2 regions of the Arthrobacter monumenti genome follow, and region 1 is predicted to be linked to the other one. Evidence: riboswitches for the same ligand, from Rfam matches in the RefSeq annotation. Region 1 holds a riboswitch; the other holds the start of a gene.

Region 1 (4,187 bases):
CTAATGTCCTGCATCGATTCTATTGGTGATGCAGGAACCCGCGGACACCACGGCTCAAAATGACCGGAATGTTGCGGTTAAAAGAAAATGGGGTGAGCCTGATCGGCTCACCCCATTATTCGAAACCTGAGGCTGTTAGCTCCCAGCTGCAGGTTCCTCGGCGCGCCGAAGCGTGCCGGGGGCAGCTGGGCAGCTACTCTGCAGCTGCAGCAGCGTTGGCGCTCACGATGTTGACAACCTTGCGGCCGCGGCGTGTGCCAAATTCGACGGCGCCTGCATCCAGTGCGAACAACGTATCGTCCCCGCCACGGCCAACGCCGGCGCCGGGGTGGAAGTGGGTTCCACGCTGACGGACGATGATCTCTCCGGCCTTGACAACCTGGCCACCGAAACGCTTCACGCCGAGGTACTGCGCGTTGGAGTCGCGACCGTTGCGAGTGGAACTCGCACCCTTCTTATGTGCCATCTGAAATGCCTGCCTTCTTGGTAAAAATCTCTAGCTAACGGATCCGGATATTACCGCAATCGGAGGACTCCCAAAGTTGCGGCAACAGGTAAGACTTACGCTATGTCGGTAACCTTAACGCGGGTCAGTTCCTGGCGGTGGCCCTGGCGCTTCTTGTAACCGGTCTTGTTCTTGTATTTCTGGATCACGACTTTCTCACCACGGAGGTCTTCCAGAATCTCCGCTGTGACCTTGACCTTGGCCAGGTCCTTCGGTGCGGAGGTGATCTTCTCACCGTCGACCAGAAGCAGTGCGGGCAGCTCAATGTTGCTGCCGGCTCCTCCGGGGACGCGGTTGAGGGTAATAAAGTCTCCTACCGAGACCTTCTCTTGACGGCCGCCAGCGCGGACAATCGCGTACACCACTTGGGAACTCACTTCTCTCGACGTTTAATACTGAAGTTTCTACTAGCGGAGCTGCCTGCTCGTAATACAGTGCTCACGCTGTGCAACGCCGAGGACATAACCGTGCATGCGGCGTTTGCACCGAAGATCAAGAATACGCTAGATCGACCGCCAGCCGCAAATGACGGATCTGCGGCGAGTCGGCGCGTGGCGGCCGTCACACCAGCCGTTCAGCGGTAACGGCACCGGCATCGAGACGGGGTGCATCGAAGAACTCCCGCTCGAATACAGCCGAGCGGATGAACGCCTGTTCCATGGCCTCGCGCTCTTGCTGATCTACAGCAGTGGCAGCAAAGTCCATGATCCGCACAGCGCGGTCGGTGGCGGCACGGAACTCCTCGTCGGCATAGGTGTCCAGCCATGCTCCGTACGGATGCCCTGCCGCGTCCTGCCCGTCGACGTAGCCTGCGTACAGTGTCTCACCCACATAGGCGTAGAGCCAGAAGCACGGTATCGCGGCAGCGACTGCGATGGCGTAGGAACCTGTTGCCGCAGCCGCGCGGAGGTGCTCCAGATACGCTGCGGTGACTGAGCCGGATTGGGAGCCGGCGTCGGTTCCGGCCAGCCAGTTCCGGTGCAGTTCGGCTTCGACATTGATGCAGTTATCCGCGGCGTCCAGCCAGAAGGTCCGCTCCGACGGTGGCTCAGCCATAGCAGCAATGAGTTTCAGGACTTCGGCATAACCGTCCAAGTACAGAGCATCCTGAGCGAGATAGTAGCCAAACTCCGACGGGTTCAGTGCTCCAGTGGCCAGCTGCTGGATAAAGCCGAGTGCGAGGATCTCGTCCCGCAGCGGAGCAATATCGTCCCAAAGCCGCCTGCTGAAGCCACCTGGGTTTTTGCTGCCGTAACTGTGGAAGTGATGGACCGGACCGTTGCCCCGGCCGACGTCGAGGTCGTCGGCCCGTTCCAGAGCGACCGTCAGCCATTCCTTGGCAGTCGTCAACGCGGCGGCCCAGTTGTCAGTGCGGGTCCGGACCGTTGCCAGGGCCGCCGAGAGGGAGCATCCGGTGCCGTGCGTGTTCCGGGTGTGCACACGGATGGCGCTGGCCTCCTGCACCTGCTCTTCTTCCGCTAAGGACATGTCCACCACGGCATCCGGGCAGGATCCGTCGTCCAGGTGGCCTCCCTTGACCAGCACCGCGACATTGTGGCGCCCGGAGAGACGTTTACCGGCCTGGAGCGCCTGCTCCCAACTGGATACCGGAGGCTCGTCCAGCAGCACAGCCAATTCGGCCAGGTTCGGGGTAACCAAATCGGCGCAGGAGACAAGCCCGCGCAAGGATTCCTCGGCAGCGCGGTCCAGCAACCGGTCGCCGCTGGTGGACACCATGACAGGATCAAGCACGACGACGGGCGGCCGGTTCCGCATAAGCCAGTTCCGTACGACGTCGATTACGTCCTGCCGACCGAGCATGCCGATTTTGACGGCATCGATAACGACGTCGTCGCTGACCACGTTGAGCTGTTCCAGCAGGAAACTGACCGGAGGCGTGTGCACCGAGCGTACGCCCTGGGTGTTCTGGGCCACCAGGGCGGTCACGACGGCCATGCCGTAACCGCCATTGGCGCCGATGCTCTTCAGGTCAGCCTGGATACCGGCACCACCGGTCGGATCGGTCCCGGCAATGCTGAGAACCCGTGGAATGCTGTTGCCTGGCATGCTGTTCATACGCTCCATTCGCCGACGTCGCAGCGAAGGTGGCGCAGCCGCACGTTCCGGCATTATCGGAAGCGGTTTTGCTCCCGGACCTTCGGCCGCCGGCATGGTGAGCGCGACATCCCTTCGCTAGTCCTAACTAGTTCAGGTTCAACGGGTCTGGATCTCAGCCCCGCAATTGGAGCACCCCGTGTCACTGGCTCTGACTCTACAGCACTTTAGAGTTCCGACGCGGGGACGCCGGTGCCGAGAATCATTGGTTCCGCGGCCTTCGGCTTTTTCGACTCGGAATCGTCCTTCTTGCTGTCCTGCGTTTCCGGTACTGCGGCCGGCGTTCCGACATGGTTGGCTGCGTCACTGGAAGCAGCCGCTCCCGACCAGACCGCTTTCGTCGCCTGGGCCAATTGGCTGTCATCGTACTTCTCGACCGGGTTGGCGTTCGCCGCACCCTGCGCGCTGCGTGCCGAGCGGTGCCGGCGTGGGCGCCGTGCCGGCGCGGAAGGCTGGTCCTTGCCGTCCTGGCCTGGCTCACGCGCCGGCGCGCCGGGCTGGCTGTCGAACGCTTCGGTCAGACTCTCCAGCGTGAAACGGCTGCTCTCCTGCTCCTCGGCCGCTTCCGAGGCGCCCGATTTCGGCACTACAACAGACTCGCCATGGATCGTGAGGACCGTCCCGGATCCATCATCGCCGCCGGCGGCACCCCGTGTCTCGTCAGCGCCGCCGTCGTTCCGTGCAGCATTGTCTTTGCGGCGGTCCTTCCGGCTGGACGTGCCGGCGTTTGCTGCACCACCGCCGGGCGCACCGGCATCAGCTGTGGATTGTTCCGGCCGGTGTTCCTCGTCAGCATGTGCCGCATGCGATGCAGCGGCGATATTGGCCAGTGCTGCGCGAGCCGCTTCCGCCTTCGCCTGCTTCCCGGCGTCGTCAGGCTGCTCTTCAACGGCCTTCGGTGCGGGTTCAGGACTATCCTGCTGCCGCTGCTTCCGACTGCGCTTCTTTTCGCTGCGGGACTGCTTTTCCGCCCTGAGATGGTGCTGGTGGTGTTCCGTGCCCAACGCGTGCTGCTTGCGGTGCTCGACCGGTTCATCGTGCGTGACAACTCCCCTGCCCGCGCAGTGTTCGCAGGTTTCCCCGAAGACTTCGAGCAGGCCAGTGCCCATCCGCTTGCGCGTCATCTGGACAAGCCCGAGCGACGTTACTTCGGCCACCTGGTGCTTGGTCCGGTCCCGGCCGAGGCACTCGACCATGCGGCGCAACACCAGATCCCGGTTGGACTCCAGCACCATGTCGATGAAGTCGATGACGATGATGCCGCCAATGTCGCGCAGCCTCAGCTGGCGGACCACCTCTTCGGCGGCCTCCAGATTGTTCTTGGTGACGGTCTCCTCGAGATTGCCGCCGCTGCCGGTGAACTTCCCCGTATTGACGTCGACGACGGTCATAGCCTCGGTCCGGTCGATCACCAGCGAGCCGCCCGAGGGCAGGAAAACCTTCCGGTCCAGCGCCTTCGTGATCTGCTCGTCGAGGCGCCAGGCCGAGAAAATGTCCTCGTCCTTGGTCCACTTCTCCAGCCTGCCGACCAGGTCCGGCGCGACGTAGGTAACGTAGGCCTCGATGG
Region 2 (4,187 bases), on a different contig from region 1:
GCGCGGCGCCCAGCCCATCCAGACTCGGTGCCCCGCCGGTTCCCATGATCAGCCGCGAACCGAGCGCGACGCCGTCAATCATCAGCGGATCGTCCATGTCCTAGCCTCCCTGCACGGCGGTGACTATTTCGACGTCGTCGCCTTCGTTGATCCCGGTGGTTGCCCACTGCTTCCGCGGCACCACCTCGGAATTATGTGCGACGGCGATGCCCAGCCGCCGTCCATCGGCCGGCTGTCCGTCGTGGTTGAGCCGGCGTCCGGTCAGTTGCTCCACCAGCGCGCTCAGCCGGATGGGCTGCTCCGCCGCGTGCGCCTGTCCGTTGAGGGTGATGTTCATCGTTCCTTGTTCGACCGTCGTCATGCTTGGCTCCTTTGCAGGTGGGAAGGGCTGTCGGGAACGGTGCTTCCGCGGTGGAACCGGTCCGGACGGTACGGTTCGATGTCGATATCCGGCACAACGCCGTCGAGCAGGTCGGCGCAGATCGCGGCCGTGACAGGTGCCAGCAACACCCCGTGCCGGAAGAACCCGGTGGCGACGATGAGACCGGGCACGTCGGCGCCGTCCGATTGACGGCATCTGCCCAGCAACGGCGCGTTATCCGGTGTTCCTGGACGTGCACGGCAGACCGCCTCGAGCAACTCCAGCTCCGCCACCGCGGGCACCACCGTTTGGGCGTCGCGCAGCAGTTGATACACGCCGCCCGCCGACAGTGCGCCGGATCCGTCTTCCCGCTGTGTGGCACCGATAACCACCGTCCCGTCGCTTCTCGGGACAACGTACACGGGGACCCCGCGGACAACGGCCCGGACGGTGCGGGTCACGAGCGGCCGAAGCTGGAGCGGAACCCGCAGCCGAAGAATGTCGCCGTAGACGGGCCGCAGTGGCAGCTCCAGCCCATCGGGCAATCCATCGAGTCCGGCAGCGCCAAGGCCGTTGGCGAGCACCACCTCGTCGGCGTAGATGCAACTGTCATCAGCGAGTCGCACACCGGTGACCGGGCCGCCGTCGTCGCCGTCGTCCATCGCGCAAGTGCCTTCTCCGTGGCGGACCGCACCCCTGGTGATTCCGCCGTCGTCCGCATTGCCGTAGAGGAGCCCGACGGCGGCAGTACGGACAATCCCGACCCGCGCCTCGGTCTGAAGTGCGGACTGCAAGGCAGCGGCCAAAGCGCGCGGGTCCACCTGATGGTCATCCGGGATGAGGAAAGCGCCGGTTAGTTGCGGCCCCAGCATCGGCTCCATCCGCCTGGCCTCGCGGGTACTGAGCCCCTGTACCTCCAGCCCCAGTTCGAGCTGCGCCGCACGGAGGTCCGCGAGCGCCTGCCGGTCCGCCACGTCCACTCCCGCCGCCAGAGTCCCGGCGGCCAGATAACCGGTGTCGAGTCCGGACACGTCTTCAACGTCACGCGTGAACTTCCGGTACATCCATGCCGACGCCAGCGTCAGGTTCAGGAGTGATTCTTCCCGGTAGTGCAGTTCGCTGATGGGGGCGAGCATGCCCGCCGCCGCGTAGGTGGCGCCGGATGCCGGATCCGGGTCGATGAGCGTCACCCGGTGTCCCCGGCGTGTCGCCTCCCAGGCGATAGCCAAGCCGATGATGCCGCCGCCGACCACTGCCACGTGCCGGAACGGAGGGCGCATTGCCGTCATTGAAATCCTTCCTACGCCGGGACTAACCGGTTCAGGTTCGTACGGTCGGCGCTGGACGCCCTCTCAGCCTTCTGTCCGTCCTGCAGCATCTGCAGCATTGGCGGAACCGGCTCCCGTGGTTCTATTAGTCTAAAGCGTATGCCTTCCGTTTACGCGCCCACCATTTCCGACGCCGGACTGATCCGGGAAAAGCTCGCCGCTGCACAGTTGTATGTCTGCACCGACGCACGCCGTGAACGGAATGACTTTGCCGGGTTTGTCGACGCCGCCTACACCGGTGGCGTCGACATCATCCAGCTTCGGGACAAGAACATAGAGGCCGCGGAGGAACTCGAGTACTTCGCGGTGCTCCGCGAGGCGGCCCGGCGGCACGGCAAATTGTTCTCGGCCAACGACCGGGTCGACATCACGTCATTGGCCGGCGCTCCGGTGTTCCATGCCGGCCAGGGCGATCTGCCGGTCTCTGCCGCGAGGCAGCTGCTCGGGGACGCCCCCATCATCGGTCTGTCCACCCATAGCGAGCAGCAGGTCAGCGCCGCGATCAGCACCGAGGGGCTGGACTATTTCTGCACTGGACCGGTCTGGGCGACGCCGACAAAGCCCGGTCGTGCCGCCGTCGGGCTGGACCTGGTGCGGTACGCCGCCGACCAGGTTGCCGCCTCGTCCCTGGAGCGCCCGTGGTTCGCCATCGGTGGGATCGACCGGACCAACGTTGGGGAGGTGGTCGACGCCGGCGCCCGCAGGATCGTCGTCGTCCGCGCCGTCGCCGAAGCCGATGACCCGGCTGCCGCCGCACGGGAACTGAAAGACGCCTTGCCGTGAGGACATTCCAGCAGCTCTGAGGTTAGGCAGTCAGACCAAGCAGATTCATCCGCCGCGAATGCGCCCGGGTCAGATTCGAGAACAGTTTGGAAACCCTGTCCGTGCTGGCAGCGTCGGCGTCGTTAGGATCGCCAATCAGCCCTTCCAAAAAAGCCCGTTCAATCCCGAGCCGCTGAGCCTGAGTCAGCGCTTCACCGACGAGCCGCCTGCCCCAAAGCGCCAACCTGGACGGAAGTTTGGGATGCTCTGCCAGCGCCTGCTTCAGCCGGTTCATCAACACCGTTGACTGGTCCTCGGAAACCTGGACTTCCGCAATGACCTTCTGCGTTGCAGGGTCGAGGTGCCGGGACAGCGCCCGGTAAAAATCCGCAGAAATCGCGTCAATGACATAGGCCTTCATGATCGACTCGTACCAGTCGGCCGGCCGGGTACGGTCATGAAACGCGTCAATGGAGACCACAAAGGGGCGCATGGTGTCCTCCACATCGGCCTCCATCGCTTCCAGATGTGCGGCGATCAGTTCGTAATGCAGAAACTCTGAAACAGCCCGCTGCCCGAGCGTCGCCCGATCGGTCAGTGTAGGCGAAAACCGGGCATCCGAGGAGAGCCGCTCAAAAGCAGACAGTTCCCCGTAGGCCATCACTCCGAGCAGCTCCAGCAGGAAACTACGGTAGCGGTCCGGATCGGCCGTTGGGAACTGTTCCGGAACGGCGGGGGTTGGTTGCATGGCTTAAGCGTACCGGGGAGTAGGACACGTAAGTTTTCGGTAAATTCGATGGGCGTTATCGAAAGGCAACGACTAACGTTGATTCCGTGCCTTATTCACATATTGATTTGACCTCGGCCGCCGACAAGACCAGGGGCGCGGCCCAGGACGAACTGGCCCGGTCGCTTGCGGATCTACGGGTCGAACTTGAGCTGCCTGCAGATTTCAGCGATGAGGTGCTAACGCAGGCGAAGGAAGCCGTCAAGGCGCACACCATGCCGGAGCCCGACTACACCGAGCTGCCGTTCGTTACGATCGACCCGCCCGGGTCCACCGACCTGGACCAGGCGGTACTCATCGAGCGGGCCGGGTCCGGCTACAAGGTCTACTACGCCATCGCCGACGTTCCCGCTTTCGTCCGGCCGGGCAGTGCGCTCGACGTCGAAACCCGGCGCCGCGGCCAGACCATCTACGCTCCGGACAGCCGGATTCCGCTGCACCCCGAGGTCATCGGCGAAGACGCGGCGTCCCTGCTGCCCAACCAGATCCGCCCGGCTTACGTCTGGGAATTCGACCTCGACGGCGGGGGCCGGCTGACTGCGACGGCGTTGCAGCGTGCCAGGATCCAGAGCACGGCACAGCTAACCTATGAGGAAGTCCAGAAGGATATCGACGCCGGCACCGCGCCGGAATCGCTCAACCTGCTCAAGGAAGTAGGCATTGCGCGGATCGCCCTCGAGCGCGCACGCGGCGGCGCCAGCCTGGCCTTGCCCGAGCAGGAAGTCGAACACGACGGACACAGGTACCTGATCAATGCGCGTCCTCCGTTCGAGGTGGAGAACTGGAACGCGCAGATTTCGCTGCTGACCGGAATGGCCGCGGCCGGGCTAATGCTTGACGGCAATGTCGGCATCCTGCGCACCATGCCTCCCCCACAGGCTGATGCCGTTTCCGAATACCGCCAGCAGACCAGGGCCCTTGGAAATCCTTGGCCGGAGGACATTCCCTA

Evidence for each region. Region 1 has a riboswitch for thiamine pyrophosphate ahead of thiD (bifunctional hydroxymethylpyrimidine kinase/phosphomethylpyrimidine kinase). Riboswitches for the same ligand answer to the same signal wherever they lie in the genome.
Region 2: it holds a riboswitch for thiamine pyrophosphate, as region 1 does, so the genes downstream of both, ACX80B_RS11890 (FAD-dependent oxidoreductase) here and thiD (bifunctional hydroxymethylpyrimidine kinase/phosphomethylpyrimidine kinase) in region 1, are expected to answer to the same signal.

What each region holds. Positions count from the first base shown of each region.
Region 1 covers NZ_JBTNCY010000001.1:8,149-12,335, forward strand. The annotation lists gene rpmA (50S ribosomal protein L27) at 194-466, opposite strand; gene rplU (50S ribosomal protein L21) at 562-870, opposite strand; gene thiD (bifunctional hydroxymethylpyrimidine kinase/phosphomethylpyrimidine kinase) at 1,067-2,581, opposite strand; TPP riboswitch at 2,674-2,770, opposite strand; gene ACX80B_RS00065 (Rne/Rng family ribonuclease) at 2,788-4,187, opposite strand, start outside.
Region 2 covers NZ_JBTNCY010000007.1:121,062-125,248, forward strand. The annotation lists gene ACX80B_RS11880 (thiazole synthase) at 1-97, opposite strand, end outside; gene thiS (sulfur carrier protein ThiS) at 101-337, opposite strand; gene ACX80B_RS11890 (FAD-dependent oxidoreductase) at 358-1,650, opposite strand; TPP riboswitch at 1,642-1,777, opposite strand; gene thiE (thiamine phosphate synthase) at 1,789-2,472, shown strand; gene ACX80B_RS11900 (ferritin-like fold-containing protein) at 2,495-3,199, opposite strand; gene ACX80B_RS11905 (RNB domain-containing ribonuclease) at 3,286-4,187, shown strand, end outside.